DNA from 4 places in the Cellulosimicrobium sp. TH-20 genome. Region 1 is predicted to be linked to each of the others. Evidence: predicted binding sites of a transcription regulator. Region 1 holds the regulator's gene; each other region holds the start of a gene.

Region 1 (7,318 bases):
GTCGCGACCGGGCCCTCGGGCCCGTCCGACCTGTACGTCGCCATGACGCGGCCGACCCAGCGCCTCGTCGTCGTGCACGCGCGCCCGCTGCCCGCCGGCGTCGCCCCCGCGCCGTCGGACGACGCACGGGGCGCCGGAGCCTGACAGCGGTCGCGTCCGGGCGCGGGGTCACCTCGTCCCGAGGGTCAAGACCCGTTTGGTCCGGACCGCGGGACGGGCGCACCATGGGGGCGTGCTACGCGCCCTCCTCCTCGAAAACCTGCACCCCCTCGCCGCCTCGAACCTCGAGGCCGCGGGCATCGACGTCACCGTCCGCACCGGGGCCCTCGACGAGTCCGAGCTGATCGAGGCGCTCGACGGCGTCCACCTGCTCGGCATCCGGTCCAAGACGAACGTCACGGCGAACGTGCTCGAGAACGCCCCCGACCTGGTGGCGCTCGGCGCGTTCTGCATCGGCACGAACCAGATCGACCTGCGCTCGGCCGCGACGCAGGGCGTCGCCGTGTTCAACGCGCCGTTCCAGAACACGCGCTCCGTCGTCGAGCTCGCGCTCGCCGAGATCATCGCGCTCACGCGCCGCCTCACCGAGCGCGACCGCGCGCTGCACGAGGGCCGCTGGGACAAGTCGGCGGAGGGCGCGCACGAGGTCCGTGGCCGCACGCTCGGCATCGTCGGCTACGGCAACATCGGCACGCAGCTCTCGGTCGTCGCCGAGAACCTCGGCATGTCGGTCGTCTTCTACGACACGGCGGAGAAGCTCGCGCTCGGCAACGCGCGCCGCATGGACACGCTCGACGAGCTGCTCGAGCAGGCCGACGTCGTCACGCTCCACGTCGACGGGCGCCAGGGCAACGCCGGGCTCTTCGGCGCCAAGCAGTTCGCCCGCATGCGCCCGGGCTCGATCTTCCTCAACCTGTCGCGCGGCTTCGTGGTGGACTACGGCGCGCTGCGCGAGGCGATCGTCGAGGGCCGCGTGGCCGGCGCCGCGGTCGACGTCTTCCCGCACGAGCCCAAGCGCAAGGGCGACGCGTTCGACTCCGAGCTGCGCGGCCTGCCGAACGTCATCCTCACGCCGCACATCGGCGGCTCGACGGAGGAGGCCCAGGAGGCGATCGGGCAGTTCGTGTCCGCCAAGCTGCGCGACTACCTCACCACCGGCTCCACGACGCTCAGCGTCAACGTGCCGAACCTCGCGCTCGAGCAGACGACGGGCATCACGCGCATCACGCACCTGCACCGCAACACCCCCGGTGTCCTCGCCGCCGTCAACGCGACCCTGGCCGAGCACGGGACGAACATCGAGGGCCAGCTCCTCGCCACCCGCGGCGAGATCGGCTACGTCGTCACCGACGTCGGCTCGCGCGTGGAGCCCGCCGTCATCGAGGCGCTGGCCGCGATGGAGCAGACGATCGCCCTGCGCGTCCTCGACTGACGCGGCCCAGCACCCCGGGACCCTTCGCCGCGCGCGGCCCGTCCGCACGCGGCGAAGGTCCTCGGCGGCCGTGACCTTCGCCGCTGAGCGCCTCTCGCGCGCCGGTGCCACGATGAGGCATGACCGGATACACGCACGACGCGCCGCAGATCCTCGACGCCGACGCGTCGTGGGACCTCGTGGAGGGGACCCACGTCGCACGCCTCGCCGTGAGCGTGCGGGGCGAGCCGGACATCTACCCCGTGACCGTGCGGGCGCACGAGCGCACGCTCGCGTTCCGCACGGTCCCCGGCACGAAGCTCGCGACGCTCGCCATCAACGAGCGGGTCGCCCTGGAGTGGGACCACGTCGACGACGACGGGGCGTGGAGCGTCGTCGCGCGCGGCACCGCCCACCGTCTGCGCACCGAGCACGAGGTGGATCCCGTCCGGGAGGGTGCGGACCCGCTCGTCCCCACCGTCGACGTCCCGACCGAGGAGTGGGTCGTGGTCGAGGCCCACGAGCTCACCGGACGACGCTTCGCGCGCGCGGAGCCCTAGTCCAGCGGGCGCACGACGTCCGGCCGCCCCGCAGGGGACGACCGGACGTCGGGGGTGCTGCTCAGCCGGACTTGCGGCGGAAGGTGCGCTGGACCGGTCCGACGGTCTCCGAGCCGTGCACGGAGCCCGTGTTCGACTCGCCGTCCGCCGTGCGGTGGCGCGCGGCGTTCTTCCGGTCGAGCGCCTCCCGGAACTTCGCCTTGGCCTCCTCGGTCGGTGCGGTCTCTGCAGCGGGTCGCTGCTGGTCGGACGCCATGGCGGTCTCCTCGTCGACGGGGAACTCGGTGGGGGCACTGCGGTCGGCCCGACGCTGCGGGCACCCCGCCAGCCTCCCTCACCGGGCGGCCCGACGCCACCTCATTTGTCCGCTCGGACCGGCCGTCCCGGCCTTGCGGGCGCCGGCGCTGGGGACCGCGCCGCGAGCGCCGACGACCGCGCGGCGAACGCCGTCGGGTAGCGTCGGGACGTGTCGCCCGACCCCACGCCGCAGGCCTCCCCCGCTCCTCCCCACACCACAGGCGGTCCCGCGCCGGCGCGTGCCGCGCTCCCGCACCGTGCGCTCGGCCGGAGCGGCCTGCGCCTGCCGGAGGTCGCGCTCGGGCTCTGGCAGAACTTCGGCGTCGCCGACCCCTTCTCGACGCAGCGCGAGATCGTGCTGCGCGCCGTCGACCGTGGCGTGACGCACCTCGACCTCGCGAACAACTACGGGCCGCCCGGCGGCGCCGCGGAGGAGTCGCTGGGCCGGCTGCTCGCGCGCGAGCTCCGGCCCGTGCGCGACGAGCTCGTCGTGACCACCAAGGCGGGCTACCGCATGGGCCCCGGCCCCTACGGCGAGGGCGGGTCCCGGAAGTACCTGCTCTCGTCCCTCGACGCGTCGCTGCGCCGGCTCGGGCTCGACCACGTCGACATCTTCTACTCGCACCGCTACGACCCCTCCACCCCGCTCGAGGAGACCATCGGTGCGCTGGCGACGGCGGTCCGGTCGGGGCGCGCCCGCTACGCCGGCATCTCGTCGTACTCGGCGCGGCGGACGCGCGAGGCCCTGCGGGTCGCGGCCGACGCCGGGGTCGAGCTCGTCGTCACCCAGGTCTCCTACTCCATGCTCAACCGGTGGATCGAGGCGCCCGACCCGCACGACGAGGCGGGGGCCACCGTGCTCGACGTCGCGGGCGACGAAGGGCTCGGCGTCGTCGCGTTCTCCCCGCTCGCCCAGGGCATGCTCACGGACCGCTACCTCCACGGGGTCCCGGACGGGTCGCGCGCAGCGCGCGGCGGGCCCCTGCGCCCGGCGTTCCTCTCGGAGGAGAACATCGACCGCGTGCGCCACCTGGACGAGCTCGCACGCGCCCACGGACGGACGCTCGCGTCCACGGCGATCCGCTGGGCGCTGCGCGACCAGCGCGTCACGTCGGTCCTGCTCGGCGCGAGCTCGACGCGCCAGCTCGACGACAACCTCGCGGCCCTCGACGCCCCCGACCTCTCCCCGGAGGAGATCGCGGCCGTCGACGCCCTCCCCGTGGACACGGGCATCAACATCTGGGCGTCGCGGTCCAGCGACCTGTAGCGCCGCGGCCGCGCGCAGCCGTGTCCGGCTGTGCGGACCGAACCTCGGACCGAGCGCGAGGCGCGGGACCGTCGCGTGACTGTCAGGGCTGGGGTGCAGCCTCGCGGTCGGTCGCGACGTCGTCGGTGGCCTCGGCCGCCGCACGGCCCGCCGCCGCCTCGCGCTCCTCCCGGTCGACGCGCAGCGACGTGATGGCGCTCTCGAAGTCCTCGAGCGAGTCGAACGCCTGGTAGACGCTCGCGAAGCGCAGGTAGGCGACCTCGTCGAGCTCACGCAGCGGCCCGAGGATCGCGAGACCGATCTCGTAGGCGTCGAGCTCGGCGCTCCCGCTCGCGCGGATGGTCTCCTCGACGCGCTGCGCGAGGACGGCGAGGTCGTCCTCGTTCACCGGGCGCCCCTGGCAGGCCTTGCGGACGCCGTTGACGATCTTCTCGCGCGAGAAGGGCTCGGTCACGCCGGACCGCTTGACCACGGACAGGCTGGCGGTCTCGATCGTGGTGAAGCGGCGGTTGCACTCCGGGCACTGGCGTCGCCGGCGGATGGAGGCACCGTCGTCGGACGTGCGCGAGTCGACGACGCGGGAGTCCGCGTGACGGCAGAACGGGCAGTGCATGGCGGGCTCCTCCGCGGGTCGCGCCGACAGGTCGGCGCGACGAACGTATGTCGTCGCGGGCGCGCGGTGCAACATGCCGACGACGCGCCCAGCCGCGGACAGCAGAACGGGGGCGGTCGAAGTCGACCGCCCCCGTCGGGACGCCCCCGTCCCCATCTCGCGCGCGACTCGCCTCGCGCGCGGCGACGTGCACAGGAGTCACGGTGGTCCGCACACTCCTCGCCTCGTCCGCCCAGCCCCCCAGCCGGCGTGTGAGGTGACACTAACTTAGGCGGACCTAAGGCGCCGGCGCAACCCTCGGCCGCAACCTGTCGCGCGTCGGCGCCGTGTGCTGCGTCACAGGACCTGGACCGCCGCCCGCGCGTCGCGTCACCGCTCGGCGACCGGGAGCAGGATGGTCTGGCCGGCCTGCACGCCGGACGAGGACAGGCCGTTCAGCTCCACGAGCCCGCTGACCACCTCACGGAGGTCTTCCCCCGGGGTCGCGACGCCCTGGGCGAGCTCCCACAGCGTCTCCCCCGCGCTCACGACGTGGACGCGGACCTCGACCGGCTCCCCGGGCCCGCTCGCGACGGCCAGCCCGACCCGCGCCGCGAGGACGAGCACGACGGCCACGAGGAGCACGAGGACCGCACGGCCGCGTCGCGTGAGCCGCAGCGGAGCCTCCGGGCGGGCGCCTCGCTCCGCTGCGCCGCCCCGCCCGAGCGCGGACGGCGCTGCCGTCGCCATCGCCACCGTGTCCATGTCCCCTCCGTCCCGGCCCGCGAGCCCGATCGCCTTCCCCGGTCGATCGGACCCGCGCGCCCGTCTCATCTCCACGCCGACCCGTTGCGGTCGAACACCTGTACGTAGAACATCTGTACGAAGGTCTATCACGAACGGCCGACAGAGTCGAGACATGCTCGAACAGGTGTTTGATTCGTGTCGCATCCTCCCCTAGCCTGGGGTCAGGTCGGTTCGCCGGACATGTCCGCTCGGACCCGGAGGGGCGACCGAGGTCCCGGGGCACACGCCCCGGGGAGGGGAGGCCGCAGGCCCGGCTGGCGCCGGCGGCACGCGACGGACGAGGGCGGAGCGACCATGGCGGGACGAGGCACGGACAGGGCACGGGGGCTCGCCGAGGTGCGCGAGCTGCCGGACGGGTCGGCAGGGGGTGACGGGCTCACCCCGCGCCAGCGGCTCGTGCTCGAGACCATCCGCGCGTGCGTCGAGCAGCGCGGCTACCCGCCGAGCATGCGCGAGATCGGCGAGGCCGTCGGGCTCACGAGCCCGTCCTCCGTCAAGCACCAGCTCACCACGCTCGAGCGCAAGGGGTTCCTGCGGCGCGACCCGAACCGTCCGCGCGCCATCGAGGTGGTCCAGCCCGACGACGCCCGCCGCGCCACCCCGCTCGCGCCGGCCGGGACGGCCCCCGAGCCCGCGTACGACGAGGCCCACCCCGCGCCGTCGTACGTCCCCGTCGTCGGCCGCATCGCCGCCGGTGGCCCCATCCTCGCGGAGCAGGTCGTGGAGGACGTCTTCCCGCTGCCGCGCCAGCTCGTGGGCGAGGGAGAGCTCTTCCTCCTGCGCGTCCAGGGCGACTCAATGATCGACGCCGCGATCTGCGACGGCGACTGGGTCGTCGTGCGGCGCCAGCCGGTCGCGGAGAACGGCGAGATCGTGGCCGCCATGATCGACGGCGAGGCCACCGTGAAGAGCCTGCGGCGCGCCGACGGCCACGTGTGGCTCATGCCGCACAACGCCGCGTACGACCCGATCCCCGGCGACGACGCCCAGGTGCTGGGGCGCGTCGTCTCCGTCCTGCGCAGCCTCTGAACGGTCCCCGAGCGGCTCCGGGCGCCCCTCCGGGCAGGCTCGGGACACGACGAGAGCCGGGCGGTCCCTCGACCGTCCGGCTCTCGTCGTGCCGGGCCCGACGGGCCCGTGGCTCAGAGCCCGAAGCGTCGCGCGACCGCGCGCAGCGACTCCGCGGACGAGCGCAGGCCTGCGAGCTCGTCGTCCGCCAGCGGGACCTCGACGCGCTCCGTCGCGCCCCGGCGGTCGACGAGCGTCGGGAGCGACAGGCAGACGTCCTCGAGCCCGTAGATGCCGTCGAGGAGCGTCGACACGGGCAGCACCCGGTGCTCGTCGGCGAGCACCGCCTCGATGATCCGGGTGCCCGCGAGCCCGACCGCGTAGTTGGTCGCACCCTTGCCCTCGATGATCCGGTAGGCCGACTGCACGACCTCGCGCGCGATCTCGTCGCGCACGTCGCCCGTGAGCGGTCCCCGACCGCCGATGCCCTGCCACTCGAGCAGCGGCGCGCCGCCGATCGTCGCGGAGCTCCAGAGCGGGATCTCGCTGTCGCCGTGCTCCCCCGCGATGTACGCGTGCACGTTCTGCACCGCGACGCCGCAGTGCTGCGCCACGAGGAACCGCAGCCGCGAGGAGTCGAGCACGGTGCCGCTGCCGAAGAGCTGCGTCGGGGGCAGCCCCGAGAACTTGAGCGCCGCGTACGTGACGATGTCGACGGGGTTGGTCACCATGACGTAGACGGCGTCCGGGGCCACCTCCACGAGGCCCGGCAGGATAGTCCGCATGAGCCCGATCGTGCCCTCGGCGAGGTCGAGGCGCGTCTGACCCGGCTTCTGCTTGGCGCCGGCCGTGACCACGACGACGTCGGCCCCCGCGCACACCGCGACGTCGTCGGACCCCTCGACGCGCGCCATGGGCATGAACTGGATGCCGTGCTGGAGGTCGAGGACCTCGGCCTCGACCTTCGCGCGGTTGACGTCGAGGAGCGCCACCGTGCGCGCCGCGCCCCGCATGAGCGCGGCGTAGGCGAGCGTCGAGCCGACGGCACCGGCGCCGACGATCGCGAGCTTCGTCGTCCGCGCTCCCCCTCCCGGACCGCCCGCGGTCGCGTCGCCGGTGCCCTGCGGTGACGTGCTCGTCATGTCGCCTCCGTGAAGTCGCTGGAAAGGGCTCAGCCTAGGGCCGCGAGGCGGCGGAGCGCAGCGGTGGCCACGTCGCGGTCGGTCGTCTGCCAGAACCCCGGCATGGACCGCGTGAGGAACGACCCGTAGCGCGCCGTCACGAGCCGCGGGTCCAGGACCGCGACGACCCCGCGGTCGGCCGTGGACCGCACGAGCCGCCCGGCACCCTGGGCGAGCAGGAGGGCCGCGTGCGTT
Region 2 (7,318 bases), 620 kb from region 1:
TCGTCGCGCCGCACGCCGCCCGCGCGCTCGTCGGGTCGCGGCACTCCCGGGTCGTGCCCGTCGCGATGCTGCTCGGGGCCCTCCTCGTGTCCGTCGCGGACACGCTGGGCCGCGTCGTCATCGCGCCGGGGCAGATCCCCGCGGGTCTCGGCACCGCGCTGCTGGGCGCGCCGTACTTCGTTCACCTGCTCTGGCGCAGCCGCGGCCGCGGAGCGTGACGTGTCTCACCCCGCCGGGCGCAGGTCCGCGTCCCGGACGGGTTGACCCCGCCGTGGGCGCGTAGGTTAGCCTCACCTGTGTGAGCCAGACCGTCGTCGCACCCCGCACCCGCGCTCGTCGTCCCGTCGCCCGTGCGACCGCCCCCTGGCGCTTCTTCGACGTCGAGGTGGCGCGGGTCGAGCAGCTCTCGCCGAGCTTCCGCCGCTTCACCTTCACCGGCCCGGAGCTCGACCTCTTCGGCGACCCGGGGCTCGACGTCCGGATCAAGTTCGTGCTCCCCGCGCTCGACGGCGGCTACGAGCACCTCGTGCGGGACGCCGAGTCCTGGTACGCCGCGTGGCGCGACCAGCCCGAGGAGCGCCGCAACCCGCTGCGCACCTACACGACCGTCGCGGTGCGCCCCGAGGCGCGCGAGGTCGACGTCGACGTCGTGCTGCACGGCGACACCGGCCCCGCGTCGCGCTGGGCGCTCGCCGCCGAGGTCGGCACGCCGCTCGTCCTGCTCGGCCCGGACGCCACGTTCGACGGCCCCGCGGGCGGCATCGAGTTCCGCCCGCCCACCCGCCCGCACGCGCTCCTGCTCGCGGGCGACGAGACCGCGCTGCCCGCCATCGCGGCGATCTGCGAGGACCTGCCCGCCGACGCGTGGGGCGAGGTCTACGTCGAGGTCCCGCACGTGGGCGACGCGCGCGACCTCGTGACCCCGCCCGGGGTGCGCGTGACGTTCCTCGCGCGCGACGACGTCCCCGGCGGGCCGCACGACGCCCACGGCGCGCGCCTCGTGCCGGCCGTCAAGGAGGCCGCCGCCCGCATGCTCGGTGCGGGCGTCCTCGGGACGGACCCTCCCGTCCAGTGCCGCACCGCGGAGGACCTCGAGGACGTCGACGTCGACGCGTCGATCCTCTGGGAGGTCCCGGGGCTCCTCGACGAGGAGACCGTCCTCTACGCGTGGCTCGCGGGCGAGGCGAGCGCCATCAAGACGCTGCGTCGCCACCTCGTCGCCGACCTCGGCGTCGACCGCCGCGCCGTCGCGTTCATGGGCTACTGGCGCGAGGGCCGCGCCGAGAGCTGACGCCCGGTCGTCGGGCGGCGTCGGCTCAGTACGGTGTCGTCGTCTCCCACCGCAGCCGCGGACGCCAGGGCATGGACAGGGCGAGGGCCAGGAACCCCTCGAACGCGTCCTCCAGGACGTCGCCGCCGCTCGTGGTGACCCGATAGCGCCGGATCCCACGACCTGAGCCCACCTCGATCGTGCCAGCGACGGCGGCCTCGACCACCGCGTCGATCGTCGCCACGCTCGACGCGGTGCGGGGGAGCTCCCACCCCGGGCATCGATCGATGCCCACGACGATGCCCTCGGCGTCGTGCATGACCCAGACCTCGGCCGCTCCGTCGGCTCGGGGCGTGACCGAGAACCCCTCCGCGCCGCCGTCCTCGTGGGGCAGCGAGACCTCGGCGCGGCCGCGGAGCTCATCGCGCCAGCGCAGGGCCAGCTCATGGAGTGCGGCGGTGGTGTCGTCCGCGGGCAGCGGCGGGGCGTGCGTCATGCGCACAGGGTGGCACGAAAAGAGAGGCCCGACCGGCCTCCCTCTCCAACGTATAGCGCACGGGGGGTCTTGCGGCAAGGCCCCCTCGGGGGCGCAGAATCTCCGCTCGTGCGCGGGTCGTCGTGGCCCGTGCGTCCCTCCGCAGGACCCGGACCGGAGCTGATGACGTTGCCCGACGCCCCCGTGACCGCCACCACCGACCCGTCCCGCCGCCCGTCGACCCACTCCACCGCGGACCAGGACCCGCAGCCCGCGCCGTTCTTCGACCTGCCCGCGCGGCTGGCCGCGAAGGCCGACCCGGCGCTCGTCGACCCCGACGAGCGCCACTTCGCGGCGGTCGCCGCGAGCCTCGAGCACTCCGTGGCCGACCTCGCGCAGCGTCTCGACGCGGCCCGGCGCGCGCCGGGTGGGAGCGGCACCGAGGCGCTCGAGCGCGACCAGGAGATCCACCGCCTCAGCAGCCAGTTGCGGCTGCTCCAGCGCTACGGCGTCGACCTGTGCCTGGGCCGCATGACGTTCGCCGACGGCTCCGCCCCGGTGTACGTCGGGCGCGTGGGCCTCACCGACCCCGCGGGGGAACGCCTGCTCGTCGACTGGCGCTCGCCCGCCGCCGAGCCGTACTTCGCGGCCACGCCCGCCCGGCCGCTCGGCCTCGCGGCGCGGCGCCGGTACCGGTGGGCGCGCGGGCGCGTCACCGACTACTGGGACGAGGAGCTCGTGCCCGACGGCGCGGGGTCGAGCGTGGCGCTCGACGACCAGTCGGCGTTCGTCGCGAGCCTGGGCGCGAGCAGGTCGCCGCGCATGAGCGACGTGCTCGGCACGATCCAGGCCGACCAGGACGCGATCGTGCGCGCGGGCTCGCGCGGCGCGCTCGTCGTCGACGGCGGCCCCGGCACGGGCAAGACGGTCGTGGCGCTGCACCGCGCGGCCTACCTGCTGTACGCCGACCCGCACGTGGGCGGCGGGCACGGGGGCCGACACGGTGGTGGGCACGCTGGCGGGCACGGTGGTGGGCACGGCGGCGTGCTCGTCGTCGGGCCCAGCCGTCCCTACCTCGCGTACGTGGCCGACGTGCTGCCCGGCCTCGGCGAGGAGGGCGTGCAGACCTGCACGCTGCGCGACCTCGTCCCCGAGGGCGCGACGGCGCGCGCGGAGGCCGACCCCGAGGTGGCCCGGCTCAAGGCGTCCGCCGCGCTCGTCGCCGCGATCGAGCCCGCCGTGCGGTTCTCCGAACGCCCGCCCGCCGAGGGCAGGGAGGTCGAGACGCCGTGGGCCGACGTCTGGCTCTCCACCGCCGACTGGGCGGAGGCGTTCGAGTCCGTCGACCCGGGCACCCCGCACAACGAGGCGCGCGACGACGTCTGGGCCGCGCTCGTCGAGATCCTCGTGGACAAGGCGTGCGGGGGAGCCGCGGAGGACGGCGTCGACGTCGAGGCCGACGACGTGCGCCGCGCCCTGCGCGCCCACCGCGGGCTCGGTGCCGCGTTCGACCGCGCGTGGCCCCTCGTGGAGCCGACGGACCTCGTGGCCGACCTGTGGTCCGTGCCCGCCTACCTGCGGCTGTGCGCGCCGTCGCTCACGCCCGAGCAGGTGCGTGCGCTCCAGCGCCCGGACGCGCACGCGTGGACGACGGCGGACCTGCCCCTGCTCGACGCCGCGCGCCGTCGGCTCGGCGACCCGGAGGCGTCACGCCGACGCCGCCGCAACGAGGCCGCCGTGGCGGCGGAGCGCGCGCGCATGGACGACGTCGTCGACCACCTCGTGGCGACCGACGACAGCGAGCTCGGGGTCATGCAGATGCTCCGCGGCGAGGACCTGCGCGACGCGCTGGTGGACGACGGCGCGCTCGTCGTCGCGACGCCGGACCGCCTCGCGGGGCCTTTCGCGCACGTCGTCGTCGACGAGGCGCAGGAGCTCACCGACGCCGAGTGGCAGATGGTCCTCAGCCGCTGCCCGTCGCGCAGCGTCACGGTCGTCGGGGACCGCGCCCAGGCCCGCCACGGCTTCCCCGAGGGCTGGCGCGAGCGGCTCGCGCGCGTGGGCTTCGCCCGCGTCGAGGAGGCGTCGCTGAGCGTCAACTACCGCACGCCGCGGGAGATCATGGCCGAGGCGGAGCCCGTCGTCCGGGCCGCGATCCCGGGCGCGAACGTCCCGACGTCGGTGCGCAGCACGGGCGTGCCCGTGGCCCACGGGGCGGTCGCGGACCTCGACGCGGTCCTCGGCGCGTGGCTCGCCGAGCACGCGGACGGCACGGCGTGCGTCATCGGTGCCACCGAGCCGTCCGGGCCGTCCGGGTCGTTCGGGCCGTCCGGCGAGGAGTCGGGCGGCAGGGTCGGTGGCGCCGGTGGCGAGGGCGAGGGGTCCGCGCGGGTGCGGTGGCTCACGCCCGAGACGGCGAAGGGCCTCGAGTTCGACCTCGTGGTGCTCGTCGAACCGCAGGCGTTCGGCGACGGCGTCGAGGGCGCGGTCGACCGCTACGTCGCGATGACGCGCGCGACGCAGCGGCTCGTCGTCCTCGAAGGCTGACCACCGCGCACGACCTGAGGGCCGGCGGGGTGCCCGGGGTGCCTCAGGTCGTGCGCGGCAGGGTGGGACGGGTCAGGCGACCGGGACGGCCAGGTCCTCGACGACCTCGACACCGGGCAGGCGGCCCAGCAGGTCGCCGGGGAGCAGCAGCTTCGAGCGCCGCACGCCGCTGCCGATCAGCGCGAGCGCGCCGTCCGTCACGACGCGGGAGTCGACGAGCACGCGCCACCCCTCGGGCAGCCCGACAGGCGTGATGCCGCCGTACTCCATCCCGGACTCGGCCGTCGCGCGGTCGGTCGGCAGGAACGACGCCTTGCGCACGTCGAGCAGCTTGCGGACGCGTGTGTTGACGTCGGCGCGCGTGTGGGCCCGCACGACGGCGGCGGCGACGCGCTCGTCGCCCGCCCGTGCGCCGCCCACGACGACGCAGTTCGCCGACGCCTCGACGGGCAGGTCGAACGCGGCGTTGAGCGTCGCGGTGTCCGCGAGGTCGGGGTCGATCTCCGTCACGGCGACGAGCGTCGCGACGTCCGGGTCGACGTCGGCCCACCGGCGCAGCGCGTCGGCGGTCACGGGGGCGACGAGGTCGAGGTGGTCGAGCGCCGGCTCCCAGGTGAGCGAGCCGAGCGTGGGCAGGGTCGTGCGGGCGTCCATGGCGTCAGCCTGCCACCCCGGCGGGCCGCCGCGCGGGAGAGGCCGGATGCCGAACACACCCCCGGAGCCCCTCGAGCCCGCCGAGCATGCGGGCGCAGCCCGTGCCGCCCGCCGGACGGGCGACAGCCGCATGGTCGGCGGGGGAGGAGGGTCAGGTAGAGGTCGAGGGTTTCGGGCAAGTCTCCAGTGGGGGTCGAAGGTTGGGGTGGGCATCTCGGACGAAGCAGGCGCCTCCGACCTGCGGAGTTGACACCTCGGAGCGGCGGTCGTTCACTGGAAGTGTTCGAACGTGTGTTCGAACGCCCAGCGGGTGCAGCACACCGCCCGCAGCAGTCGACGCGCGGTGCGCGTCCCGTCCGAGCAGCATCCCGGGAGGCGAGATGACCCTTCTCGCCGACCCCGCCGAACGGGCGGGGGCACCAGGCCCGACGGCTGCGGCCGTCGACAAGGCCGAGCGCGCCCGTGCCGTCCTGCGCCGTGCGGAGGAGCGTACGGGCGTCCGCCGACACCGTCCCGTCGTCGCCCCCGCGGCCCCGGAACCGCTCACCGCCCCGGCGGCACCGACCGTCGTCCCACGCACCGAGACCGCCCCGCGTGCCGACACCGTCCCGCGCGCCGGCACCGCACTCCTCGCCGAGGTCGCCCCGCTCGCGGACGCCGCCGCCTCGCCGGTCGTGCGGCCCGTCCCCGCGCCGTCCGACCCTCCGGCGCGCGCCCGCACCCGCCACGTCCGGACCTCGGGCGCGAGCCGGGACGCGGGCACGGACGAGCGGGTGTGGCCGGTGCACGACGCGCTCGCGCCGCTCCTCCCGATCGGCGCGCTGCAGCGCGGCACCGTGCTGGCGGTGCGCGGCTCGACGAGCCTCCTGCTCGCGCTCGTCGCGCGGCCGTCGCGGGCCGGGGCGTGGACCGCCGCCGTCGGGTTCCCCGCCGTCGGGCTGCTCGCGGCCGCCGACGCCGGCGCCGACCTCGACCGCGTCGTGCTCGTCCCGCGCCCCGGCCCGGACGCGGCGCTCGCGATCTCGGCGCTCGTCGACGGCCTGGACGTCGTGGTCGTCGGGCCCGACGCCGCCCTCACCGACCCCGACCGACGGCGCCTGGCCGCGCGGGCGCGCGAGCGCGGGGCGCTGCTCGTCGCCGCGGGGACGTGGCCGGGCGCGCACGTCGCGCTCACCGTGACGGGCGGCGGCTGGTCCGGGGCGGACCGCGGCGCGGGCTGGCTGCGCCGTCGCACCCTCGTCGTCGAGCGCGCGGGCCGCGGGGGAGCCGCGCGCCCCGCGCGGCTCGAGGTCGAGCTCCCGCTCGGCCACGAGGACTGGCCCGCGTTCCTCGCCGAGGACGCCCGCGGCCCCCGGCCCGCGGCCGGGACCGGCGCCGTCGCGGCCGGGACCGCCGAGACCGCCCACGAGACCGCCCGGGCCGACGACCCCGACCGGCCTTCCCGGCTCCGGCTCGTCGGATGACCACGAGCCCGACCCGCACGGCGGCCCTGTGGGTGCCGGACTGGCCGGTGCTCGCGGCGATGGCGGTGCGCGACGTCCCCGCGCACGTCCCCGCCGCGACGCACGACGGCCGCCGCGTCGTCGCCGTCTCCGCGACCGCGCGCGCCCACGGCGTGCGCCGGGGCATGCGCCGCCGTCGGGCCCGCGAGTGCTGCCCCGAGCTCGAGCTGCTCGACGTCGACGACGCGCGCGACGCCCGCGAGTTCGAGCCCGTCGCGCTCGCGGCCGAGACCGTCGTCGCGGGGCTGGAGATCACCCGGCCCGGCCTGCTGCTCCTGCCCGCCGCCGGTGCGAGCCGGTACCACGGGTCCGACGCCGCGCTCGCGGAGGCGCTCGTCGCGCGCGTCGCCGAGCGCACCGGCCACGAGAGCCAGGTGGGCGTCGCCGACGGCATCCTCGCCGCCGTGCTCGCCGCGCGGGACGCCGCCGTCGTCCCGCCCGGCCGCTCCGCCGCGTTCCTCGCGCCGCGGCCCGCGCGCGACCTCGTGCACGTCACCGCCCGTCCGGACGCCGCCGTCGCGGTCGACGAGCTCGTGGACCTCCTGGGCCGGCTCGGCGTGCGCACCCTCGGGGCGCTCGCGGCCCTGCCGCCCGCGACCGTCGAGGGGCGCTTCGGCGACCTCGGCGCGTGGGCGCACCGGCTCGCGCGCGGCGAGGACCTGCGCCCGCCCGCGCGGCGCCGCGTCGAGCCCGACGTCGCGGTGAGCGCCGAGCTCGACCCGCCCGCCGAGCGCGTCGACGTCGCGACCTTCGCCGCGCGCCGGCTCTCCGAGGACCTGCACGACCAGCTCGTCGCGCGCTCGCTCGTCGCCGGGCGCCTGCGCATCACGGCGCGGACCGTCGAGGGCGACGACCTCGAGCGCACCTGGC
Region 3 (7,318 bases), 450 kb from region 1:
CCGCTCACGGCCCCAGCGGTTCTTGTACCGCACGTGCACCTGGTGGTTCTGGCCGTGGAGCACGGCCTTCTTCGCCCGCTCGGGGAGCGCGCGCCACGGCGTGTCCATGGAGAAGCCCAGGTCGTCCGCGAGCGCCGTGAGGACGCGCTCGAAGTACTCCGACGAGATCTGCGCCCACGGCGCGACCGCGCCCTCGCGCAGAGACTTCTCGTCGTCCGGCACCACGAGGTCCGGGTCCACCTCGAGACGGAACCCGATGCCCGTGCACTCCGGGCACGCGCCGTACGGCGCGTTGAAGGAGAACGTGCGCGGCTCGATCTCGTCGAGCGCGAGCTCGTGGTCGTTCGGGCACGCGCGCTTCTCCGAGAAACGGCGCTCCCGGGCCGGGTCGTCCGCGTCCGCGTCGACGAGCTCGACGACGACGAGCCCGCCCGCGAGCCCGAGGGCCGTCTCGACGGAGTCGGTGAGCCGGCGCTGGACGCCCTCGCGCGCGACGAGGCGGTCGACGACCACCTCGATGTCGTGCTTGAGCTTCTTCTCGAGCGCCGGGACGTCCGTGAGGGTGCGCACCTCGCCGTCGACGCGGGCACGGGCGAAGCCCTTGGTCTGGAGCTCCTTGAAGAGCTCGGAGTACTCGCCCTTGCGGCCGCGCACGACCGGGGCGAGGACCTGGTAGCGCGTGCCCTCGGGGAGCTCGAGGAGGCGGTCGACGATCTGCTGCGGGGTCTGCGCGGTGACGCGCTCGCCGCACACCGGGCAGTGCTGCGTCCCGGCGCGCGAGAACAGCAGGCGCAGGTAGTCGTAGACCTCGGTGATGGTGCCGACGGTCGAGCGCGGGTTGCGGTTCGTGGACTTCTGGTCGATCGAGACCGCGGGCGACAGGCCCTCGATGAAGTCGACGTCCGGCTTGTCCATCTGGCCGAGGAACTGGCGCGCGTACGCGGACAGCGACTCGACGTACCGGCGCTGCCCCTCCGCGAAGATGGTGTCGAAGGCGAGCGACGACTTGCCCGAGCCGGAGAGCCCCGTGAAGACGATGAGCTTGTCGCGCGGGAGGTCGAGGTCGACGTTGCGCAGGTTGTGCTCGCGGGCACCGGAGATGACGAGGCGATTGCTCACCGCAGCATCGTACGGCCGACCACCCACACTCGCACAGGTGTTCGACGTCACCTTCGCACGGCACCCGACGAACGCACACGAGCGCCCCACGTCCGGGCTCTCCGCCGTGACCCGGGTCACCGCGGCCCGGGGTCGCGGCGCACTGCCCGCCGCGAGCGGACGGCACACTGGGCGCATGACGTACACCGGACAGGTCGCCGTGGGCGGCCCGCACGACCTGCGACGCCTCGACGAGGTCGAGATCCGCAAGCTCGCCGTCGGGCCGCTCGCGAACGGCGTCTACCTCCTCACGTGCCGGCGCACCGGTGCCCAGCTCCTCGTCGACGCCGCCGACGCGCCCGACGACGTGCTCGACCTCGTGCGGGCGGGCTCGCCGTCGGGACGGCTGGACGGCGTCGTCACGACGCACCGGCACGCCGACCATCTCCGGGCGCTCGCGCCGGTCGTCGCCGCGACGGGCGCGTCGTCGGCTGCCGGCGAGCCCGACGCGGACGCGGTCGCCGCGGCGTCCGGCGTGGCCGTCGCCCGCCGCGTGCGGCACGGGGACGTGCTGCGGGTGGGCGCGATCGACCTCGAGGTCGTGGCGCTGCGCGGGCACACGCCGGGCTCCGTCGCGCTCGCCTACCGCGAGCCGGACGACGTCGCCGAGCCCGAGGCCGTGCCTGGCCGGGTGCACCTGTTCACCGGGGACTCGCTCTTCCCCGGCGGGGTCGGGAACACCGACCGCGACCCGGCGCGGTTCGCGAGCCTGCTGTCCGACGTCGTCGGGCGGGTCTTCGACCGGTTCGACGACGCCACGTGGGTCTACCCCGGTCACGGCGCCGACACGACGCTCGGTGCCGAGCGGCCGCACCTCGCCGAGTGGCGCGAGCGGGGCTGGTAGCGCGGGTCAGGTAGCGGCCGGCCGGTAGCGGGCGGCAAGGAGCACGGGGCGCAGCCGAGGCGCGGACCGGACCGCACGCCGTCGGGACGGCCTGGTTCACTGGCTCCATGCCGATCCACGCCGTCACCTACGTCTACGCCGACCGCAGCGCCGAGCTCGACGCCCTGCGACCCGAGCACCGCGCGTTCCTCGCCGCCCTCCACACCCGGGGCACGCTCCTCGCGTCCGGTCCGCTTCCGGCCCACGAGGGCGCGCCCGCCGGAGCGCTGCTCGTCCTCGACGGGGAGACGCCCGACGCCGTCGCCGCGGTCCTCGACGAGGACCCCTTCGCGCGCGCCGGGCTGGTCGCACAGCGCGCGGTCCGCCCGTGGTCGCCGGTGATCGGCGACTGGGCGGACCGCGTCTGAGCCGGGCCGCGCGCTAGCGCGCGGCACCCCCACGGGGGACCCCGCCGCCCTGCGGCGGGGTCCCCCCCGCGGCGGGCGCCTCGTCGGTCACGGTCTCCGTGGCGTCCTCCGTGACGTCCTCCGTGGACGACGCCGCGGTCCCGGGCTGCTCGCCGTCCGCCGGCTCGCTCCGTGCGTGCAGCGCGCGGGTGCGCAGCAGGCTCGCGACGGTCGTGACCGCGAGCGCCCCGACGATCACCACGAGCGAGAGCCAGATGGGGACCGTCGGCACCGCCTCGAGGTGCTCGCCGCCGTTGATGAACGGCAGCGTGTTCTCGTGCAGGGCCTCGAGGATGAGCTTGACGCCGATGAACCCGAGGATGACGGCCAGGCCGATCGGCAGGTAGACCAGCCGCTCGAGCAGACCGCCCAGCAGGAAGTAGAGCTGGCGCAGCCCCATGAGGGCGAAGACGTTCGTCGTGAAGACGATGAACGGGTCCTGCGTGAGCCCGAAGATGGCCGGGATCGAGTCGAACGCGAACAGCAGGTCGGTGCTGCCGATCGCGAGGAACACGACGACGAGCGGCGTGAAGACCCGCTTGCCGTCCTCGACCGTGCGCAGCCGGCCGCCGTCGTACCGGGTGCCGAGCGGCAGGACCCGGCGCAGCGCCCGGACGGCGCGGTTCTCGTGGTACTCCTCGGGCTCGTCGCCGCCCGCCACGAGCTTGATCGCCGTGTACACGAGGAACGCGCCGAACAGGTAGAACACCCAGACGAACTGCGAGATGATCGCCGCGCCCGCCAGGATGAACGCTCCCCGCAGGACGAGCGCGACGATGATCCCGACCATGAGGACGCGCTGCTGCTGCTCCCGCGGGACCGCGAAGCGCGCCATGATGATCACGAACACGAACAGGTTGTCCACCGAGAGGCTGTACTCGGTGAGCCACCCGGCGTAGAACTCCCCGGCCGGTGCCGCGCCCCCCACCGCTCCGACGACCGCCCCGAAGACGAGCGCGAGCGCGACGTAGAACCCGACCCACAGCGCGCTCTCGCGCATGGACGGGACGTGCGGCCGGCGCCCGACGACGAACAGGTCGACGAGGAGCAGGACGGCGAGCGCCGACAGCGACGCCCACTCGAACCAGACGGGAAGTTCGTGAACCATCGGTGGTCAGCCCTCCGAGATCTCGGCCTCGCGTCGACGGTCGGCGCGGTCCTTGGCGAGGCTCGCGACCGTGGTGATCGTGAGCACGACGACGATGAACCCGAGGGACAGGGCGGTCGGGATCTCCGGGATGACGGTGATGTGCTCACCGCCGTTGATGAACGGCACCTCGTTCTTGTGCAGCGCGTGGATGAGCAGCTTCACGCCGATGAAGCCGAGGATCGCGGCGAGGCCGTAGGCGAGGTAGACGAGGCGGTCCAGCAGGCCGTCGATGAGGAAGTAGAGCTGGCGCAGGCCGAGCAGCGAGAACGCGTTGGCCGCGAACACGAGGTACGTCTCCTGCGTGAGGCCGAAGATCGCGGGGATCGAGTCGACGGCGAACAGCAGGTCGGCGCTGCCGATCGCGATCATGACGATGAGCATCGGGGTGATGAAGCGCTTCCCGTCGATCTTGGTCGTCATCTTGTCCTCGACGTACGTCTCCGTCGTCGGGAACAGGCGGCGGGTCAGCTTGAGCGCGCCGTTCTCGTGGAACTCCTCGTCGTGACCGGAGCCCGCCTTCACCTGCGTCCACGCGGTGTACAGCAGGAACGCGCCGAAGACGTAGAAGATCCAGCTGAAGTTCTCGATGAGCGCGGCGCCCAGGAGGATGAAGATCGTCCGCAGGACGAGCGCGATCGTGATGCCGATCAGCAGGACCTTCTGCTGGTACAGCCGCGGGACGCGGAAGCTCGTCATGATGAGCACGAAGACGAAGAGGTTGTCGACCGACAGGCTCTTCTCGGTGATGTAGCCGGCGAAGTACTCGCCGCCGTACGTCGACCCCCAGACGGCCCAGACGATGCCGCCGAACAGCACCGCGACGGCGACGTAGCCCGCGGACCACCAGCTGGCCTCGCGCAGGCTCGGGGCGTGCGGCGTGCGCACGTGGCCGACGTAGTCGACGGCGAGCATCGCGAGGATCACGCCGATGGTGACGAGCCAGGCCCAGACGGGGACGTCCATGCAGAAACCTCCGGTACGTAGCACTGAGTACCGAAGGTCTCTTCCGCCACGCACCGCCATGCGCGCGCGTCCGAGACGCGGGCTGGTGGTTGCGGGACCGGTGACACCGGGCCGACGACTGCGCCGACCGTGATGACGACATCACCGCGGAGGAATACTCCCCTTCAACGAGGAGCCAGCATAGGCCATCGCTCCTGCTCGTGTGACAACACCACGCCACCGTGGACTGTTCCGCGGGCACGCCCGCGGCGACGCCCGGCCGGTCCCCCAGGACCGGTCAGGCCGTCGCGGCGTGCATCTGGCGCAGCTCCTTCTTGAGCCCCGAGATCTCGTCGCGCAGCCGGGCCGCGAGCTCGAACTGGAGCTCGCCCGCGGCCGCGTGCATCTGGTCGCTCAGCTCCTGGATGAGCTCCGCGAGGTCGCTCGCCGCCGCGCCCGCGAGCCGGTTCCCCGACGACGCACCCTCCTTCGGGCCGCCCGGCACCGGGGCCTTGCCCTTCGCGCCCTTGCCCGGCTGGCGGTAGCCACCGGCCAGGAGCTCGGCGGTGTCCACGTCCTCGCGCGCGAGCATGTCGGTCACGTCGGAGATGCGCTTGCGCAGCGGCGTCGGGTCGACGCCGTGCTCGGTGTTGTACGCGATCTGCTTCTCGCGGCGACGCTCGGTCTCCTCGATCGCCGCGGCCATCGCCGGCGTGATCCGGTCCGCGTACATGTGCACCTGGCCGGACACGTTGCGGGCCGCGCGCCCGATCGTCTGGATGAGCGACTTGGGCGAGCGCAGGAAGCCCTCCTTGTCGGCGTCGAGGATCGCGACGAGCGAGACCTCGGGCAGGTCGAGGCCCTCGCGCAGCAGGTTGATGCCGACGAGGACGTCGTACTCGCCGAGGCGCAGCTCGCGCAGCAGCTCGACGCGGCGCAGCGTGTCGACCTCCGAGTGGAGGTAGCGGACCCGCACGTCCTTCTCGAGCAGGTAGTCCGTGAGGTCCTCGGCCATCTTCTTGGTGAGCGTCGTGACCAGCACGCGCTCGTCGCGGTCGACCCGCTCTCGGATCTCGTGCAGGAGATCGTCGATCTGGCCGGTGGTCGGCTTGACGATCACCTCGGGGTCCACGAGACCCGTCGGGCGGATGATCTGCTCGACCACGCCGTCCGCCATCGAGAGCTCGTAGTCGCCCGGCGTGGCCGACAGGTACACGGTCTGGCCGATGCGCTCGACGAACTCCTCCCACCGCAACGGGCGGTTGTCCATCGCGCTCGGCAGGCGGAACCCGTGGTCCACCAGGCTGCGCTTGCGCGACATGTCGCCCTCGAACATCGCGCCGATCTGCGGCACGGTCACGTGCGACTCGTCGATGACGAGGAGGAAGTCCTCCGGGAAGTAGTCGAGCAGGGTGTTCGGGGGCGACCCCGCCTCGCGGCCGTCGATGTGCCGGGAGTAGTTCTCGATCCCGGAGCACGTGCCGATCTGGCGCATCATCTCGATGTCGTAGGTGGTGCGCATGCGCAGGCGCTGCGCCTCGAGCAGCTTGTTCTGCCGCTCGAGCTCGTCGAGCCGCTCCGTGAGCTCGGCCTCGATCGAGGAGATCGCGCGCTCCATGCGCTCCGGCCCGGCGACGTAGTGCGTCGCGGGGAACACGTGGATGCTCGGCTCGGAGCGGATGACCTCGCCCGTGAGGGGGTGCAGCGTCTGGATGCTCTCGATCTCGTCGCCGAAGAACTCGATGCGAACCGCGAGCTCCTCGTAGACCGGGATGATCTCGACCGTGTCGCCGCGCACGCGGAACGTGCCGCGCGTGAACGCCATGTCGTTGCGGGTGTACTGCATCGTGACGAACTGCCGCAGGAGGTCGTCGCGCTCCACCTGCATCCCGACGTCGAGGCGCACCATCCGGTCGACGTACTCCTGCGGGGTGCCGAGGCCGTAGATGCACGAGACGGACGCCACGACGACGACGTCCCGGCGCGTGAGCAGCGAGCTCGTCGCGGAGTGGCGCAGCCGCTCCACCTCGTCGTTGATGGACGAGTCCTTCTCGATGTAGGTGTCCGTCTGCGCGATGTACGCCTCGGGCTGGTAGTAGTCGTAGTACGAGACGAAGTACTCGACCGCGTTGTTCGGCAGCAGCTCGCGGAACTCCGTGGCGAGCTGCGCGGCGAGCGTCTTGTTGGGGGCCATGACGAGGGTCGGGCGCTGCAGCTCCTCGATCAGCCAGGCCGTCGTGGCGGACTTCCCCGTACCGGTGGCACCGAGCAGCACGACGTCCTTCTCGCCCGCGCGGACGCGTTGCGAGAGGTCCGCGATGGCCGTGGGCTGGTCGCCCGACGGCTGGTACTCGGAGATGACCTCGAACGGAGCGGTGGCGCGCTGGAGATCGGTCACGGGACGCATGTGTCCACGGTACGTCCAGCCACCCACATCGTTCGCGGGAGCGCCTCGCCGGGCCGCTCACCCCATACACCCGACTTCACCCGCGCGCAATTTGGAAGGCGTGGTGCCGAACCCCTAGTGTTCCCTCGACCTGCCCGCTCCCCGACGCCCGTGGAGCTCCGGCGACCGGCCGGCCACGGGCGTGGAGGCCCGCGCGCAGCTCTCGTCAGCACGGCCAACGACCCCTCGACCTGGAGCCCTCATGCGCCTGCACCCCGCGCGCCCCCGCGGAATTCCCCTGATCGCCCTCACCACCCTGGCCCTGTCGGTCGGCTTCGTCGCGCCCGCGAGCGCGACGCCCGCCGTCGGCGCCGACGACGTCTGCTCCGCGG
Region 4 (7,318 bases), 210 kb from region 1:
CTCCTCGACCGGGGGCTCGACGAGCTTGGCGATCGCGGCGCGCAGCCACCGGGACTGGTTGCCCGGCGTCGACTCGATGGTGATGACGTCGGCCTCGTCGTCGACGTCGACGACCGTGCCGAACATGCCCGAGCCCGTCATCACCTCCTGCCCGGGGGCGAGGGTCGCCCGGAAGTTCTGGGCCTCGCGCTGCTGCTTGCGGGTGCGGCTGGTCATGAGGAACATCGCACCCGCCGCGAGGGCGAGGATGAGGATGAAGCTGATATCCATGACGGAGTCTCGTGTCCTGTTCTGTGCGGGATCTGCGCGCAGTCTAGGCGTGCGCGCACGGTTCACCAACGAGCCGTCTCGCCGCGGAGTTCCGCCCGCCCGGGTCCGACCATTCTAGGACCACCCGCGGAGCGCCTGTGACCGCCGTCACGGAGCGTCCTCGCGAGCCCGTGACCGCCGGCGTCGCCTCAGGCGTCGAAGAGCGTGCCGCCCTCGCGCGGCGGGGTGAGCCCGAGGTGTGCCCAGGCGGCCGGGGTCGCGACGCGGCCCCGCGGCGTCCGCCCGATCAGCCCCTCGCGCACGAGGTACGGCTCGGCCACGGTCTCGACCGTCTCCGCCTCCTCGCCCACCGTCACCGCGAGCGTCGTCAAGCCCACGGGACCGCCGTTGAAGCGGGTGCACAGCGCGGTGAGCACCGCGCGGTCGAGCCGGTCGAGGCCGATCGGGTCCACCTCGTAGACCTCGAGGGCCGCGCGCGCGGCCGCGAGGTCCATGGTCCCGTCGCCGCGCACCTGCGCCCAGTCGCGCACGCGCCGCAGCAGGCGGTTCGCGATGCGGGGCGTCCCGCGCGAGCGCCCCGCGATCTCGCGGGCGGCCTGGGGGTCGAGCGCGACGCCCAGCAGGCCGGCCGAGCGCGTCAGCACGCGCTCGAGCTCGTCGCCCGAGTAGAAGTCCAGGTGCCCGGTGAAGCCGAACCGGTCGCGCAGCGGCGCGGGCAGGAGCCCGGCGCGCGTCGTCGCGCCGACCGCCGTGAACGGCGGCAGCGAGAGCGGGATGGCGCTCGCCCCGGCCCCCTTGCCCACGACGACGTCGACGCGGAAGTCCTCCATCGCCATGTAGAGGAGCTCCTCGGCCGGTCGCGCGAGCCGGTGGATCTCGTCGATGAACAGGACCTCGCCCTCCTCGAGCGAGGACAGCACCGCCGCGAGGTCGCCGGCGTGCTGGATCGCGGGCCCCGACGTCACGCGCAGCGACGTGCCGAGCTCCGCGGCGATGATCATGGCGAGCGTCGTCTTGCCGAGCCCGGGTGGCCCCGACAGGAGGACGTGGTCGGGTGCGCTCCCCCGCGCGAGCGCGGCCTGGAGCACGAGCGACAGCTGGTCGCGCACGACGGCCTGGCCGACGAACTCCTCCAGCCGTCGTGGCCGGAGCGCGGCCTCGGCCGCGCGCTCGAGGTCGTCCGCGCCCGCCGCGACGATGCGCTCGGACGAGAACGTGCCGTCCCCGCCGAGGTCGTCGAGTCCCACCTGGTCGAAGGTCGCCATCGTCAGCTCCTCGGCCCGCCGAGCACCCGCAGCGCGGCACGCAGCGCGCCCGCCACGTCGGGTGCCTCGACGACGTCGACGCCCGCCTCGGCGAGCACGGTGGACACCGCGTCGTCCGCGGCCTTGAGGTTCCAGCCGAGCCCGACGAGGGCCTCGACCACCTGGTCGCGTCGGTCCTCCGGACGCGGCGCCGACGCCGACGCAGTCGATCCCGCCTCGGGAGCGTCGGCACCCGTGGGCGGGCCGAGCTTGTCGCCGAGCTCGAGCGCGATCCGCTGCGCGCCCTTGTTGCCGATGCCCGGGACGCGCACGAGCGCGGCGATGTCGGCGCCCGCGACCGCACGGCGCAGGCCGTCGGGCGTGTGCACGGCGAGCATCGCGAGAGCGAGGCGCGGACCGACGCCGCTCACGGTCTGGACGGTCTCGAAGACGGCGCGCTCGTCGTCGTCGGCGAAGCCGTAGAGCGTGAACGAGTCCTCGCGCACGACGAGGCTTGTCGCGAGGCGCGCCGTCTCCCCGACGCGCAGGCCGGCGAGCGTGGCGGGCGTGGCGTGGACGAGGTAGCCCACTCCCCCGACCTCGAGCACGGCGCGGTCGAGCTGGACGCTCGCCACGACACCGCTCAGGGACGCGATCACGCAGGCTCCTCTCCCGGCCGGCAGCCCCGGCCTGGTCCGATGGTCCGCCGGCCCGAGGACCGCCGTCGGGCCGCGCGCCGAGGGGCGCGTCGAACACCCGTACGACCGCGGTCACTCTAGCAAGGGCCGCCCACCCGCCGACCGACCGACACGGACCGCCGGCACCCCCACCGGCACGACCGGCGGAACCGGCGCCGCTAGCGCGGCGCGCGCCGTCCCTTCGCCGCGTGCTCGGCGGCCGCCCAGGCGCGCTGCGCGGCGGTGAGCTCGTGCCGCTCGCCGCCCTGGAGGGCGCCCGCGGGGCGCCAGAGGTGGCAGATCGCGAGCGCGAGCGCGTCGGCCGCGTCCGCGGGCTTTGGCGGCTCCGCGAGGCCGAGGATCCCCGCGACCATGCGCTGGACCTGCTCCTTGCCGGCGCGTCCGCTCCCCGTGACCGCGGCCTTGACCTCCGACGGCGTGTGCAGCGCGACGGGGACGCCCCGCTTCGCCGCCCCGACCATCGCGATGCCCGCGGCCTGCGCGGTGCCCATGACCGTCCCGACGTTGTGCTGCGCGAACACGCGCTCGACCGCCACGACGTCGGGCACGTGCTCGTCGAACCACGCGTCCAGCCGCTCCGCGATCCGCAGCAGCCGCAGGTCCACGCTCAGCTCCGGGTCCGTCCGGATCACCCCGACCGCGACGAGCTCGGCCCGCCGCCCTCGCGCGGAGTCCACCACCCCGACACCGCACCGGGTCAGCCCAGGATCCACTCCGAGAACGCGCACGCCTCGACCCTTTCACGTGAACGGCACGGAGCGGCCGTGCCACGCGGTCCGGCGACGGACCAGCCAGCGGTGGGGCCGGGAGGTCGGTGCGCGGTCGTGGCGGGCCTGGCGGGAGCGGCGCGAGCGCCGCGGATGGTAGACCGCGCGCCGACCTTCCGGCCGCGCCGCGACCCGACCGTCAGGACGCGAGCTCCGCCGGATCAGTCGTCGTTCTCGAGCTCCGCCATGACCTCGTCCGACGCGTCGAAGTTGGCGTAGACGTTCTGCACGTCGTCGCTGTCCTCGAGCGCGTCGATGAGGCGCAGGATCTTGCGCGCGCCCTCGGCGTCGACCTCGACCTCCATGGACGGGTGCCAGATCGAGTCGGCGGAGTCGTACTCGATCCCCGCCTCCTGGATCGCGGTGCGCACGGCGACGAGGTCGCTCGCCTCGGACAGCACCTCGATGACGTCGCCGGAGTCGGTGACCTCCTCGGCCCCCGCCTCGAGCGCGGCGAGCATGACGTCGTCCTCGGTCACGCCCTCCGCCTTCGGCACGACGACGAGGCCCTTGCGCGCGAAGAGGTAGGACACGGAGCCCGGGTCGGCGAGGTTGCCGCCGTTGCGGCTGAACGCGAGGCGGACCTCGGAGGCCGCGCGGTTCTTGTTGTCGGTGAGGCACTCGACCAGGACGGCGATGCCGTTGGGGCCGTAGCCCTCGTACATGATCGTCTGGTAGTCGACGGCGTCGGCGCCGGTGCCCGAGCCGCGCTTGACGGCGCGGTCGATGTTGTCGTTGGGGACCGACGACTTCTTCGCCTTCTGGATGGCGTCGAACAGCGTCGGGTTGCCCGCGGGGTCACCGCCGCCCGTGCGCGCCGCGACCTCGATGTTCTTGATGAGCTTCGCGAAGAGCTTGCCGCGCTTGGCGTCGATGGCCGCCTTCTTGTGCTTGGTCGTGGCCCACTTGGAGTGCCCTGACATGCGTTCCTACCCCTTCGCGATTCTGACGAACAGCTCGTGCACGCGCGCGTCCCCGGAGATCTCCGGGTGGAACGAGGTGGCGAGCAGCGATCCCTGCTGGACTGCGACGATCCTACCGGCGGCAGCCGCCGGGATGCCGGGTGCGCCGTGCTCGGGGATCCGTGCGAGCACCTCGACCCCGGGCCCGGCCTCCTCGACCCAGGGCGCCCGGATGAACACGGCGTGCACCGCGTCCTCGTCCTGGCCCGGTCTCGGTGCGCCGTCGCGCCCGTCGTCCGCCGGCGCCAGACCCGCGAACGCGAGGTCGGTCTCGAACGAGTCGACCTGCCGGCCGAACGCGTTGCGCCGGACCGTCACGTCGAGCCCGCCGATGGTGCGCTGGTCGGCGGTGCCGCCCAGGATGCGGTCGGCGAGCAGGATCATGCCGGCGCACGAGCCGTAGACGGGCAGGCCCTCGGCGATGCGCGCGCGCAGCGGCTCGTCGAGCTCGAAGATGCGCAGGAGCTTGTCGATGGTCGTCGACTCGCCACCAGGGAGCACGAGCCCGTCGACCGCGGCGAGCTCCTCGGGGCGGCGGACGCCGACCGTGCGGGCGCCCGCGGCCTCGAGCGCGGCGCGGTGCTCGCGCACGTCGCCCTGGAGGGCGAGGACACCGATCGTGATCGTCACGAAGGGGAATGATACGTCGGCGGCTCCGCCGCTTGTCCCGCGGTGGGCCTCCGGCCGCGCCCACGGTTGCTAGCCTCGCCGTCGTGACGTACCCGCCCGCCCCCGGCCAGCCCTACCCCGCGCCCGGTCCGGCGCCGTACCCCGGGGCGGCGCCGTGGCCCCCGCGCAGCACGCGCGGCGCCACGACGATGATCGTGGTCGGCGCCGTCGTGCTCGTGCTCGCGCTCGTGGCGGGGGTCCTCGGCGTCACGACGTTCGTCCGGGCGCTGCCGACCGGCGTGATCGACGGCGCGGGTCGGCCCGGGTCGGCGGCGCTCGCGTCGGGCGACGTGCCGGGCGAGGCGGAGCTCGAGGTCACGGGCGGCCAGCCGTACAGCATCTGGGCGGTGGGGAGCGCGGGGTCCTCGGACGGCGCGGGCTTCGACGTCGAGGACGTGACCGTGACCTGCGCCGACGGCGACCTCACGGTGAGCGCCCCGTCGGTGTCCGGCAGCTCCGGCCTGGGCTCCTCCCAGGCGACGACGGTGGCCGAGGTCACGCCGCCGGCGTCCGGGACGTGCACGGTGACCGTCGCGCAGGGCGCAGCGCCCGCGGGCACGACGTTCGTCGTCACCGAGGGCTGGCGCTTCGGCACGTTCTTCGCGACGCTCGGCGGCACGATCGTGCTGTGGTTCGTCGCGATCGGCGGCGGGCTGCTGGGCGCGGGGCTGCTCGTCGGCGGGATCGTGTGGCGGGTGATCGCCCGCCGGGCGTAGCGCCGGTCAGTCCGCGCGCGCCGTGCCGAGGTGCCGCGTCACGCCGTCCCACCCGCGCAGCAGCGGTGCGACGAGGTCGGGCAGCCCCTCGGGGAACACCTCGATCTGGACGCCGCGCAGGTCGTCGAGCGTCCACCAGCGCATCTCGTCGACGACGTCGAGCTCGACGTCGGTCCACCCGGCGCGGCTGAGCCCGCCGTCGCGGTCCGCCCCGGTGACGCGCGCGAGGAACAGCACCTCGTCCTGGCGGCAGTGCTGCCGGTAGAAGTCGAAGATCGCGCTGCGCGTGTACACCGGGCCGACGAGCGCGCCCGGGTCGAGGCGCAGGCCCGTCTCCTCGTGGACCTCGCGCAGCGCGGCGTCGACGTCGCTCTCGCCCGGGTCCACTCCCCCGCCGATCGTGAACCACCACGAGCGCTCGGGCTGGTCGACGTCGTGCCCGCGCGCCAGGAGGATGCGATCGGCGTCGTCGAGGAGCAGCACGCGCGCGCCGCGACGGAAGTACAGGCCGTCGTCCCCGAGCACCCAGTCGGGGCCCAGGGACGACGGCGCTCCGGCGGCCTCGGCCACGACGGCTCAGCCGTCCGTCGTCGGCACGACGACGGACGGCTGCGACGCGCGGCGGTCGGTCACCAGCCGCGCTCGGCCAGACGGTGCGGGACGGGGATGTCGTCGACGTTGATGCCGACCATCGCCTCGCCGAGACCGCGCGAGACCTTGGCGATCACGTCGGGGTCGTCGTAGAACGTCGTCGCCTTGACGATGGCGGCCGCGCGCTGGGCGGGGTTGCCGGACTTGAAGATGCCCGAGCCCACGAACACGCCCTCGGCTCCGAGCTGCATCATCATCGCGGCGTCGGCCGGGGTCGCGATCCCGCCGGCCGTGAACATGACGACCGGGAGCTTGCCGGTCGCGGCGACCTCCTTGACGAGCTCGTACGGCGCCTGGAGCTCCTTCGCGGCGACGAACAGCTCGTCCTCGGGGAGCGACGTGAGGCGGCGGATCTCCCCGCGGATGGTGCGCATGTGCGTGGTCGCGTTGGAGACGTCGCCCGTGCCGGCCTCGCCCTTGGAGCGGATCATCGCGGCGCCCTCGGTGATGCGACGCAGCGCCTCGCCGAGGTTGGTCGCCCCGCACACGAACGGGACGGTGAACTGCCACTTGTCGATGTGGTTGGCGTAGTCCGCGGGCGTGAGGACCTCGGACTCGTCGACGTAGTCCACGCCGAGCGACTGCAGCACCTGCGCCTCGACGAAGTGGCCGATGCGCGCCTTGGCCATCACGGGGATGGAGACGGCCTCGATGATCCCGTCGATCATGTCCGGGTCGGACATGCGCGAGACGCCGCCCTGGGCGCGGATGTCGGCGGGCACCCGCTCCAGCGCCATGACCGCCACGGCCCCGGCGTCCTCGGCGATCTTCGCCTGCTCGGGCGTGACGACGTCCATGATGACGCCGCCCTTGAGCATCTCCGCCATCCCCCGCTTGACCTTCGCGGTGCCGACCGCGCCGGCACCCTCCGTGGTCGCGGCGCCCGGGGCGCTCTCGGCAGGGACGTTCTGGTCGGCCACGTTGGTCACCGGTACCTCACACCTTCAGGTCAGGGGAACGTCGCGCGCTCGCGCGCGGACGCCGTCGAACAGGCTCGACGGCACATGCTCCCACGCGCTCCCCATCCTATCGCCGGGCCGTCCACGGCTCCGGTCCCCGGACCGGCCGGGAGCGGGCCGCCGGGCCCGGTACGACCCGCGAGAGCCGCCCCTCAGTCGGGGGTGACCGCGCTGGCGACGGGGCGCACGAGCGCGTCGGGCGCGGCGTCGTCGAGCTCGACCGTGACGGGCATCGGCGCGTGGCCCGCGAGGTGGAACAGACGCACCCACCACTTGCTGCGCACGCGCAGCGCCTGGGCGACGGCCTCGTTGTGGAAGCGGCGCGCGAGCTGGGCGCGGTACCACGCGGCGGACAGCGTCGCGAGCAGCTCGTCGCCCGCGG

The links. The regulator LexA, encoded in region 1, represses DNA repair genes until DNA is damaged. The targets are predictions, from matches to a motif close to TCGAACANNTGTTCGA.
Region 2: the regulator LexA is predicted to act here: its motif matches at 5,230-5,245, upstream of B8281_RS11750 (YbaK/EbsC family protein).
Region 3: the regulator LexA is predicted to act here: its motif matches at 1,149-1,164, upstream of uvrA (excinuclease ABC subunit UvrA).
Region 4: the regulator LexA is predicted to act here: its motif matches at 2,263-2,278, upstream of ruvA (Holliday junction branch migration protein RuvA).

The regions. Positions count from the first base shown of each region.
Region 1 covers NZ_CP020857.1:3,283,708-3,291,025, forward strand. Annotated here, with positions in the region: gene B8281_RS14595 (AAA family ATPase) at 1-144, shown strand, start outside; gene serA (phosphoglycerate dehydrogenase) at 233-1,432, shown strand; gene B8281_RS14605 (pyridoxamine 5'-phosphate oxidase family protein) at 1,552-1,971, shown strand; gene B8281_RS14610 (DUF5302 domain-containing protein) at 2,033-2,227, opposite strand; gene B8281_RS14615 (aldo/keto reductase) at 2,438-3,535, shown strand; gene nrdR (transcriptional regulator NrdR) at 3,618-4,148, opposite strand; gene B8281_RS14625 (LysM peptidoglycan-binding domain-containing protein) at 4,518-4,892, opposite strand; gene lexA (transcriptional repressor LexA) at 5,229-5,963, shown strand; gene B8281_RS14635 (L-lactate dehydrogenase) at 6,077-7,084, opposite strand; gene B8281_RS14640 (ATP-dependent DNA helicase) at 7,114-7,318, opposite strand, start outside.
Region 2 covers NZ_CP020857.1:2,660,611-2,667,928, forward strand. Annotated here, with positions in the region: gene B8281_RS11730 (iron ABC transporter permease) at 1-218, shown strand, start outside; gene B8281_RS11735 (siderophore-interacting protein) at 299-1,291, shown strand; gene B8281_RS11740 (hypothetical protein) at 1,317-1,766, opposite strand; gene helR (RNA polymerase recycling motor ATPase HelR) at 2,034-4,292, shown strand; gene B8281_RS11750 (YbaK/EbsC family protein) at 4,365-4,946, opposite strand; gene B8281_RS11755 (hypothetical protein) at 5,327-6,409, shown strand; gene B8281_RS11760 (DNA polymerase Y family protein) at 6,406-7,318, shown strand, end outside.
Region 3 covers NZ_CP020857.1:2,832,195-2,839,512, reverse strand. Annotated here, with positions in the region: gene uvrA (excinuclease ABC subunit UvrA) at 1-1,119, opposite strand, end outside; gene B8281_RS12525 (MBL fold metallo-hydrolase) at 1,295-2,002, shown strand; gene B8281_RS12520 (YciI family protein) at 2,110-2,409, shown strand; gene B8281_RS12515 (TerC family protein) at 2,423-3,556, opposite strand; gene B8281_RS12510 (TerC family protein) at 3,563-4,561, opposite strand; gene uvrB (excinuclease ABC subunit UvrB) at 4,839-6,947, opposite strand; gene B8281_RS12500 (choice-of-anchor A family protein) at 7,189-7,318, shown strand, end outside.
Region 4 covers NZ_CP020857.1:3,073,413-3,080,730, forward strand. Annotated here, with positions in the region: gene yajC (preprotein translocase subunit YajC) at 1-270, opposite strand, end outside; gene ruvB (Holliday junction branch migration DNA helicase RuvB) at 459-1,535, opposite strand; gene ruvA (Holliday junction branch migration protein RuvA) at 1,538-2,173, opposite strand; gene ruvC (crossover junction endodeoxyribonuclease RuvC) at 2,371-2,940, opposite strand; gene B8281_RS13630 (YebC/PmpR family DNA-binding transcriptional regulator) at 3,141-3,902, opposite strand; gene pdxT (pyridoxal 5'-phosphate synthase glutaminase subunit PdxT) at 3,909-4,571, opposite strand; gene B8281_RS13640 (hypothetical protein) at 4,655-5,326, shown strand; gene B8281_RS13645 (NUDIX hydrolase) at 5,333-5,896, opposite strand; gene pdxS (pyridoxal 5'-phosphate synthase lyase subunit PdxS) at 5,956-6,804, opposite strand; gene B8281_RS13655 (hypothetical protein) at 7,089-7,318, opposite strand, start outside.